Regions from separate parts of the Duganella hordei genome, predicted to be linked through region 2. Evidence: predicted binding sites of a transcription regulator. Region 2 holds the regulator's gene; the other holds the start of a gene.

Region 1 (4,964 bases), on a different contig from region 2:
GCTGTATCTGGCGCGCGAATTGTGTTTGAATAACGAGGCCAGGCTGGATTATGAATACCGTTTCGACGCCAACGACAGTCCGGATGGCGCTCCCCGCTCCAGCGGCCGATTTGTGATCACCTTCGCCCATCCGGCGCAGAAGCAAGGAAAGGCTGTTCCATGAGTGCTAGAGGTTCCCAACGCGCCCCGCGCGTGCTGGTCGTCGACGATGAGGCGGACCTGCGCGAACTGCTGGAACTGACGCTGCTGAAAATGGGGCTGGACGTCGACAGCGCCGAAACGCTGGCGCAGGCGCGCGCGCTGCTGGCCACGCCGGAGCGCGAATACCAGCTGGTGCTGACCGACATGCGCCTGCCCGACGGCCTGGGGCTGGAGCTGGTGCGCGAGGTCAGCGCCGCCTACAAGAACACGCCGATCGCGGTGGTGACGGCCTTCGGCAGCGCTGACAACGCGGTGGTCGCGCTCAAGGCCGGCGCGTTCGACTACATCTCCAAGCCGGTGGCGCTGGACCAGCTGCGGGTGATGGTGCAATCGGCGCTGCGCCTGAGCGCCGGGCCGGCCGCGGCCGACGGTGAGGCGCCGGCCGCCGAGCCGGCGGGCGGCCGGCTGAAGGGCGATTCGGCCGTGATCCAGGCGCTGCGGGCGCAGATCGCCCGGCTGGCGCGCTCGATGGCGCCGATCGCCATCAACGGCGAATCGGGCAGCGGCAAGGAGCTGGCGGCGCGCGAGATCCATGCGCAAAGTTCGCGCGCGGGCAAGCCCTTCATCGCCGTCAACTGCGGCGCGATTCCGGAGGCGCTGATGGAGGCCGAGTTCTTCGGCTACCGCAAGGGCGCCTTCACCGGCGCGGCCGACGAGCGCGACGGCTTCTTCCAGGCGGCCAACGGCGGCACCCTGATGCTCGACGAGGTGGCCGACCTGCCGCTGGCGATGCAGGTCAAGCTGCTGCGGGCGATCCAGGAGCGGCGCGTGCGCAAGATCGGCGCCACGTCAGAGGAGCCGGTCGACGTGCGCATCATCAGCGCGACCCACAAGAACCTGGCGCAGTGCGTGGAGCAGGGCAGCTTCCGCCAGGACCTGTTCTATCGCCTGAACGTGATTGAACTGAGCCTGCCGCCGCTGCGCGAACGGCTCGACGACCTGCGCGTGCTGACCGCCGCCATCCTGGAGCGGCTGGGCACTTTCGAGCACAAGGTGCACCTGGGGCCGGGCGTGCTGGACGCGCTGCGCGGCTATTCCTTCCCCGGCAATGTGCGCGAGCTGGAAAACATCCTGGAGCGGGCGCTGGCCTTCGCCAACGACGGCGTGATCGAGGTGGCCGACCTGGCGCTCAAGGGCGCGCGCATGGTGGAGGCGGTGGTGCCGCTGCCGTCGCCGCTGTATCCTTCGCCGGACTTCGCCGCCAGCGAAGCGGCGGCGCTCGGCCTGCCGCCGACGCCGGCGCCCGAGGGCGGGGCCGCCGGTGATGGCGCCCCGGCCGCCCCGGCCCCGCCGCCGCTGCCGCACCTGGACGCGCTGCCCAGCAGCCTGCCCGACTACCTGAACCAGATCGAGCGCGACATCATCCTGCGCGCGCTGGCGCAGACGCAGTTCAACCGCACCCAGGCCGCCCATCTGCTGGGCATCAGCTTCCGCCAGCTGCGCTACCAGATGCAGAAGCTGAACATCCAGGAGCCGGAGGCGTGAGCGTTTTATCGCCGCCCGCCGCGCCGCTGCCGCCGGTCGGCGCCGACGGCTGGTGGCCCGCCGCCCGCCGCTACGACAGCCCGCACCGCGACGCCCGCCCCGACCCGGACGACATCACGCTGCTGGTGATCCACAACATCTCGCTGCCGGCCGGCCGCTACGGCGGCCCGCACGTGTCCGACCTGTTCAGCGGACGGATCGACTATAATGCCGACCCCTCGTTCGCCGACCTGCGCGGGCTGAAAGTGTCGAGCCACTTCCTCATCCGCCGCGACGGCCGCGTGCTGCAGTACGTCGCCGCCGGCGAGCGGGCCTGGCACGCGGGCCGCTCGGCGTTCCGCGGACGGGAGCGGTGCAACGATTTTTCGATCGGCGTCGAGCTCGAAGGCACCGACGACACGCCGTTCGAGGCGGCCCAGTACCGGGCGCTGGCCGGGTTGACGGCGGCGCTGCAAACGCGCTACCCGCTGGCCGAGGTGCGGGGCCACGAACACATCGCGCCGGGCCGCAAAACCGATCCGGGGCCGATGTTCGACTGGGAATACTATCAAAAGCTGCTTAGGAAAGAGGCAATGTTAGTAGGCGCTAGCGCTGAACTTGGCTTCCCCATTGGGCTTCTTTAATGTCAAGAGCAAAATTGCTGGAAATATCAAAATTTCTCACTTGCCGTGCTACGGTGTGACCACTACAATCAGTGGATAGGTTCTGATCAATCACTAGATCTAGTAGTTATTCTCGTATTGCCGAGACACTGAATCTTGTGGGGATGACAAGCCTGCCGGGCCGGTTACACACCCTTTTATGGCATTTTTTTACACAACATACGTCGCGCAGCACTGACTGCACGCTGTTATCGGGGAGCTTAAATGCAATCTACTCAAGACATCACCATCAATCCAGCGCTGGTACCAGCAGCCGCTGCGAGTACCGCCAGCAGCCCGATCACGGCCGCCAGCGACCTCGGTGACTACCGCATCATCCGCCGTAACGGCGCGGTCGTCGCGTTTGAACCGTCGAAAATCGCGATTGCCGTGACCAAGGCCTTCCTGGCCGTCAACGGCGGCCAGGGTGCCGCCTCGGCCCGCATCCGCGAATTGGTAGAACAGCTGACCTCCAGCGTGGTCACCGCGCTGGTGCGCCGCCAGCCATCGGGCGGCACCTTCCACATCGAAGACGTGCAGGACCAGGTCGAGCTGGCGCTGATGCGCTCCGGCGAGCACGACGTCGCCCGCGCCTACGTGCTGTACCGCGCCAAGCACATGGAAGAGCGCCGCGCCGCCAAGGAGGCGCAAGGCGCCGCCGCCGCGATCGACGCGCCGCAGATCCACGTGGTGGAAAACGGCGAGCGCAAGCTGCTCGACATGAACCGCGTCTCGAGCCTGATCAACGCCGCCTGCATCGGCCTGGAAAAACACGTCGACGCCGACGCCATCCTGGCCGAGACGGTCAAGAACCTGTACGACGGCGTGCCGGTCGAAGAGCTGCACAAGTCCGCCATCCTGGCCGCCCGCGCGCTGATGGAAAAAGACCCGGCCTACTCGCAGGTGACGGCCCGCATCCTGCTGCACACGATCCGCAAGGAAGTCTTCGGCAAGGAAGTCGCGCAGGGCGCGGCCGCGGCCGAATACGTGACCTACTTCCCGCAATACATCGCCAAGGGCATCAAGGAAGAACTGCTGGACGCCAAGCTGGCCGAGTTCGACCTGGCCCGCCTGGCCAAGGCGCTGGTCGCCGACCGCGACCTGCAGTTCGGCTACATCGGCCTGCAAACCCTGTACGACCGCTACTTCCTGCACGTGCGCGACATCCGCATCGAAATGCCGCAGGCCTTCTACATGCGCGTGGCCATGGGCCTGGCGCTGAACGAATCGGACCGCGAAGCGCGCGCCATCGAGTTCTACAACCTGCTGTCGACCTTCGACTTCATGTCGTCGACGCCGACCCTGTTCAACTCCGGCACCCTGCGCTCGCAGCTGTCGTCGTGCTACCTGACCACCGTGTCGGACGACCTCGAAGGCATCTACGACGCGATCAAGGAAAACGCGCTGCTGGCCAAGTTCGCCGGCGGCCTGGGCAACGACTGGACCCCGGTGCGCGCGCTGGGCGCCCACATCAAGGGCACCAACGGCAAATCGCAGGGCGTGGTGCCGTTCCTCAAGGTGGTCAACGACACCGCCGTCGCGGTCAACCAGGGCGGCAAGCGCAAGGGCGCGGTGTGCGCCTACCTGGAAACCTGGCACATGGACATCGAGGAATTCCTCGACCTGCGCAAGAACACCGGCGACGACCGCCGCCGCACCCACGACATGAACACCGCCAACTGGATCCCGGACATGTTCATGAAGCGCGTGATGGAAAAAGGCGAGTGGACGCTGTTCTCGCCGTCCGACTGCCCGGACCTGCACGACCTGGTCGGCAAGGCCTTCGAGAAAGCCTACCTGGGCTACGAAGCCAAGGCCGCCGCCGGCGAAATCCGCGTGTTCAAGAAGATCGCCGCGCTGGACCTGTGGCGCAAGATGCTGTCGATGCTGTTTGAAACCGGCCACCCATGGATCACCTTCAAGGACCCATGCAACATCCGCTCGCCGCAGTCGCACGTGGGCATGGTCCACAGCTCGAACCTGTGCACCGAGATCACGCTCAACACCGGCCCTGACGAAATCGCCGTCTGCAACCTGGGCTCGGTCAACATGCCGGCCCACATGAAGGAAGGCAAGCTCGATCACGTCAAGCTGCAGAAGACCATCCGCACCGCGATGCGCATGCTCGACAACGTCATCGACATCAACTACTACGCCGTCGACAAGGCCCGCAACGCCAACATGCGCCACCGTCCGGTCGGCCTGGGCGTGATGGGCTTCCAGGACTGCCTGCACATGATGCGCGTGCCGTTCTCGTCGGACGCCGCCGTGTCGTTTGCCGACACCTCGATGGAAGCGGTGTGCTACTACGCCTACCTGGCCTCGACCGAGCTGGCCGAGGAACGCGGCCACTATCAGTCGTACAAGGGCTCGCTGTGGGACCGTGGCATCCTGCCGCAGGACTCGATCAAGCTGCTGGCCGACGAACGCGGCGGCTACCTGGAGCAGGATACCTCGGCCGCCATGGACTGGACCCCGGTGCGCAACCGCATCAAGCAGTTCGGCATGCGCAACTCGAACTGCGTGGCGATCGCTCCGACCGCGACCATTTCGAACATCATCGGCGTGTCGGCCTGCATCGAGCCGACCTTCCAGAACCTGTACGTGAAGTCCAACCTGTCGGGCGAGTTCACCGAG
Region 2 (4,964 bases):
GCTGATCAGCACTTTGTGGTCGTTCTGGACGAAGGTGCGTGCCATGGCGGCGCCGAAGCCGGCGGTGGCGCCCGTGATGAAGACGATCATGATCTATCCTTGGTGGTCAATGTTGGGGAAAATTGTAGCCGAAATGACTGCTTTGCTTATGGCGGCCATGAAAAAGGCTTTAAAGTTATTTTTAATGCAATCATTTCCTTGCTCAATTCTGGCGCATAAATTACAATCGGGCTTCCATTACGTCTCACGTAACTGGCGAAAAGCTGCAGGAATCGGCAAAACGTCCCTGATTTGGTGCGTTTTCCGACTGTCGGCGAAAGGTGGGCATCCACCGGGAAACGTGAGATTTCAATAGCCGTTCGCCTGGGCAGCCCACGATGGAAATGCACGAAGAGGCTGCCTGTCCGCTATCGGCTTCCCTCATTCGATCCAACTGCCAGTAACAAGCTACTCAATCGATTGGAGTTTTTCATGTTCGCAAAAGATCACACCCTCGCCAGCGTTGACCCGGAACTGTTCGGCGCCATTCAAAAAGAAAACACCCGTCAGCACGATCACATCGAACTGATCGCCTCAGAGAACTACACTTCGCCAGCGGTGATGGAAGCCCAGGGTTCGCAGCTGACCAATAAATACGCCGAAGGCTACCCAGGCAAGCGCTACTACGGCGGTTGCGAGTATGTCGACGTCGTCGAGCAACTGGCGATCGACCGCGTCAAGCAGCTGTTCGGCGCGGAAGCGGCCAACGTCCAGCCTAACTCGGGCTCGCAGGCCAACCAGGGCGTGTTCTTCGCCGTGCTGAAACCAGGCGACACCATCATGGGCATGTCGCTGGCCGAAGGCGGCCACCTGACCCACGGCATGCCGCTGAACATGTCCGGCAAATGGTTCAACGTCGTCTCCTACGGCCTGACCGCTGCGGAAGACATCGACTATGACGCCATGGAAGCGCTGGCCAAGGAACACAAGCCCAAGCTGATCATCGCCGGCGCCTCGGCGTTCTCGAAAAAGATCGACTTCGAGCGCTTCGCCGCCGTCGCCAAAGCGGTGGGCGCATACTTCATGGTCGACATGGCGCACTACGCCGGTCTGATCGCCGCCGGCCTGTACCCTAACCCTGTGCCGCACGCCGACTTCGTCACCTCGACCACGCACAAATCGCTGCGCGGCCCGCGCGGCGGCATCATCCTGATGAAGGCCGAGCACGAGAAGATCATCAACTCGGCCATCTTCCCAGGCATCCAGGGCGGCCCGCTGATGCACGTGATCGCCGGCAAGGCTGTCGCGTTCAAGGAAGCTCTGACCCCCGAGTTCAAGGCTTACCAGCAACAGGTCGTCATCAACGCCGACGTGCTGGCCAAGACCCTGATCAAGCGCGGCCTGCGCATCGTTTCCGGCGGCACCGAGTCGCACGTGATGCTGGTGGACCTGCGTCCGAAGAACCTGACCGGCAAGGAAGCGGAAGCGATCCTGGGCACGGCGCACATCACCACCAACAAGAACGGCATTCCTAACGATCCGCAGAAGCCATTCGTGACTTCCGGCATCCGCCTGGGCTCGCCGGCGATGACCACTCGCGGCTTCAAGGAAGCGGAAGCGGAAGAAGTGGGCAACCTGATCGCCGACGTGCTGGACAACCCGCACGACGCGGCCACCATCGAGCGCGTCAAGGCGGCGGTGAAGGTGCTGGCTGACAAGTTCCCAGTCTACGCCAAGTAATTGCAGCATCGTGACGCCGGCGACCGCCGGCGTCACACTACCACCGAGGCGCATGCCCATATGAAATGTCCGTTCTGCCAGCATGACGATACCCAGGTTCTCGATACGCGTGTATCCGAGGAAGGGGATTCCATACGCCGGCGCAGGCGCTGCGGTAAATGTGATAAACGATTTACCACGTATGAGCGCATCGAACTGGTGATGCCGTATGTGGTCAAGAAGAACGGCAGCCGCACCGAGTATGCGGCGGCCAAGCTGCGCGGCAGCCTGACCCTGGCCTTGCGCAAGCGGCCCGTGGCGGCGCCCGCCGTCGACGCGGCCATACTGTCCATTGAAGAAAAGCTGCTGACCAGCGGACAGCGCGAAGTCGACACCGGCTACATCGGCGAGCTGGTGATGCAGGAACTGAAGCGCCTGGACAAGATCGCCTACATCCGCTTTGCGTCGGTGTATAAAAACTTCGAAGACCTGGCCGAGTTCCAGGATGCGATTGCCGAAGTCGGCCAGGACCGCAAGCCACGCAAGGCTTGATCGTCCGCCGGCCTACGGCTGGCGCACTTTTGATACATCTCATACTCTCTGCAGTAAGCGCTGCTAACTTCTAGCACAGTCGTGATCGACTTTGCGGAGGTGTGCCGTGCGCGCACGTGCTTTGTTGTCCGGTTTTACGCTGGTGGAAATACTGGTCGCCGTGCTGTTGCTGGCGTTTGGTATCGTCGGCGGCGTGGCGATGCAACTGGCGGCGCTGCGCACGCGGCATCAGGCGGTGCTGGTGTCGCAGGCAACGCAGCTGGCCACCAGCCTGGCCGAGCGCATGCGCGCCAACGCCGATCAAATGCGCCTCGGCGACGGCGCCAATCCCTATTTGCTGCTCAACTACGACGCGCTGGCCGATCCTCATCCGTCGGCGCCGGCGGCGCTGTGCTATGGCGGCGCCTGCGATAGCGCGCAGCTGGCATCGTTCGATCTGTACGAGATCAAGGTGCAGGTGCGCGACCGGCTGCCGGCGGGGCGCGTGCTGGTGTGCCGCGATGCCGGCCTGTGGGTGGGCGGAAAATTGCGCTGGGCATGCGGCGGCGGGGCCGGCGCGCCGCTGGTGGTCAAGGTCGGCTGGCACGGCAAGAATCCGGACGGCACGCCGCGCAAGGACGATGCCGGCGAATTCGCGCCCGGCGTCGCGCTGGCGGTGGGGGCGACGCGATGAACGCGCCGAGGCTGCTCATGCGATCGCCGCCCTCGCACCCGGCCGGCTGGACGCTGGTCGAATTCGCCATCGCGCTGCTGTTGGGCCTGCTCGTCACCTTGGTGGCCGGCAGTTTGCTGCTGGCGGCCGCCGGCAATTACCGCAACCACAATGAAAACTCCTGGCTCAACGACGACGGCCGCCAGGCACTGGACATCATGGCGCAGGCCATACGCCAAAGCGCCTACGTCAACTGGGACAGCAAGGCCGCGCCGGCCGAACTGGCGGCCGACGCGCCTGCGCCCGTTGCCGGACTGGACGCGAGCGGCATCGGCCGGGGCAGCGCGGACATCTCCGCGCCATTGCCGGCCGTGGCGCACGGCAGCGACGTGCTGGCGTTGCGCTTCTCCGGTTCGGGCGAGGGCGGCAACGGCGACGGCTCCAGCCTGAACTGCGCCGGCTTTGGCGTCGCCATACCGCACGCGGAGGCGGAGCGCGGCTGGAGCATATTCTATGTCGCCGCCGATGCTGCCGGCGAAGCGGAGCTGCGCTGCAAATACCGTGGCGCCTCCGGCTGGGGCACCGATGCGATCGTGCACGGCGTCGATTCCTTTCAAGTGCTGTACGGGCTGGACACCGACGTTGTGGCCGACGGCATTCCCAATACTTACGTCAACGCCAGGACGGTCGACGCGCTGGATGCCGCGCTGGCGCTGGTCGGCGGCACGCCGGATGAACGCCAGCGCGACCTGAACCGCAAGACCTGGTGGAAGCGCGTGTGCAGCATCAAGGTCGCCTTGCTGCTGCACGGCGACAGCAACTCGCGCGCCGACACGGTGGCGACGCAATTCGATCTGTTCGGCGCCGCGTATTCCGAGGCGCACGGCGACGACGAGGGCGTGCGCATCATGGAAGGCAGCTTGCCGGCGGCCCAGCGCACGCGGGCGCGGCGCGTGGTCGGCATGACAGTCGCGTTGCGCAACCGGAGCGGCGGATGAAGCGCGCGCGGAGGCAGCAGGGCGTGACCGTGCTGGTCTGCTTGATGATGCTGATCCTGGTGATGCTGCTGGGTGTGTCGGCGGCGCAAATGAGCTTGCAGGGCGAGAAGGCCGCGCGTGGTGAGCGCGACCGGGACGTGGCGTTTCAGGCGGCGGAGGATGCCTTGGCGGATGCGGAGCGCGATATACAGGCCGGCCCTGCGGTGCCATGCGACGCGGTGCCCGGTGCTGCGCCGGTCTGGCAGCGGGTGGATCTGTCCGGCGTGGAAGACGGCGGCAAATGCACGCTTTCTTATGGCGCGCGAACCGGCGCCGCGATGTCGACCGGCGAGGGCTTCCTGCCGTTCAAGAAGCCACGCTATGTGATCGAGCGCATGGAGTGTCATCCGCCGGGCGAGGATGCGTCGGCCGGCGCGGCGGCCAGCTATTGCTACCGCGTGACCGCGATCGGCTTTGGCGCCAGGCCGGCGACCGAGGTGGTGCTGCAAACGGTGTTCAGCAAGCCGGATTGAGGGGAGTGTCATGCATGTCTTCAAAGTGGTGCCGGTATGGTTGCTAATGGCGATGGACGTTTGCGCCGCGCCACCGGTGTTGAATATTGCCAGTGAACCGCTTGCCGCTACTTGTCGCACCGTGACACCGGGCAGTGCGACCATTAGCGTCGCGGGTCCCACGCTGCTCGTGGAGGCTGCGGGCAGTGGCGATCTGTTTCAGGCAACGATGGATATCGGCGACTGGAGTGGTCACTTTGAACGCATCGCCTTGCTGTCGGCATCCCCCACCGCGTCGTGGGATGCCGGCGCCATCCTCACCGGGGACTCCGCGCACGCACCGTTGCCGCTACCAGCGGAGCGGCGAATCTACACGTCGGTTGTGCAGGCGGACGGTACGCTGAGCGGCGCGCCCTTCGAGTGGTCCGCGTTATCCGCCGCCCAGCAGGCGTTGCTGAATCAAGCACCGCCAACAGCAGCGGCCAAGCCCGTTCGGACAGCAGACGGTTTGGGCGAATTGCGCCTCGCCTATCTGCGCGGCGACCGTAGTGGCGAAGGCACGCTGTTCCGCCG

The links. The regulator NrdR, encoded in region 2, represses ribonucleotide reductase genes. The targets are predictions, from matches to a motif close to CACNANATNTNGTG.
Region 1: ABWW33_RS08940 (ribonucleoside-diphosphate reductase subunit alpha) is a predicted target of NrdR. The motif match lies at 2,401-2,414, and genes of this name have one in related genera.

Annotation. Positions count from the first base shown of each region.
Region 1 is NZ_BPWI01000003.1:185,651-190,614, reverse strand. Features, by position in the region: gene ABWW33_RS08955 (sensor histidine kinase) at 1-163, shown strand, start outside; gene ABWW33_RS08950 (sigma-54-dependent transcriptional regulator) at 160-1,686, shown strand; gene ampD (1,6-anhydro-N-acetylmuramyl-L-alanine amidase AmpD) at 1,683-2,309, shown strand; gene ABWW33_RS08940 (ribonucleoside-diphosphate reductase subunit alpha) at 2,553-4,964, shown strand, end outside.
Region 2 is NZ_BPWI01000025.1:25,241-30,204, reverse strand. Features, by position in the region: gene ABWW33_RS30580 (SDR family oxidoreductase) at 1-90, opposite strand, end outside; ZMP/ZTP riboswitch at 239-376, shown strand; gene glyA (serine hydroxymethyltransferase) at 472-1,719, shown strand; gene nrdR (transcriptional regulator NrdR) at 1,780-2,250, shown strand; gene pilV (type IV pilus modification protein PilV) at 2,357-2,923, shown strand; gene ABWW33_RS30560 (PilW family protein) at 2,941-3,900, shown strand; gene ABWW33_RS30555 (pilus assembly PilX family protein) at 3,897-4,412, shown strand; gene ABWW33_RS30550 (pilus assembly protein) at 4,621-4,964, shown strand, end outside.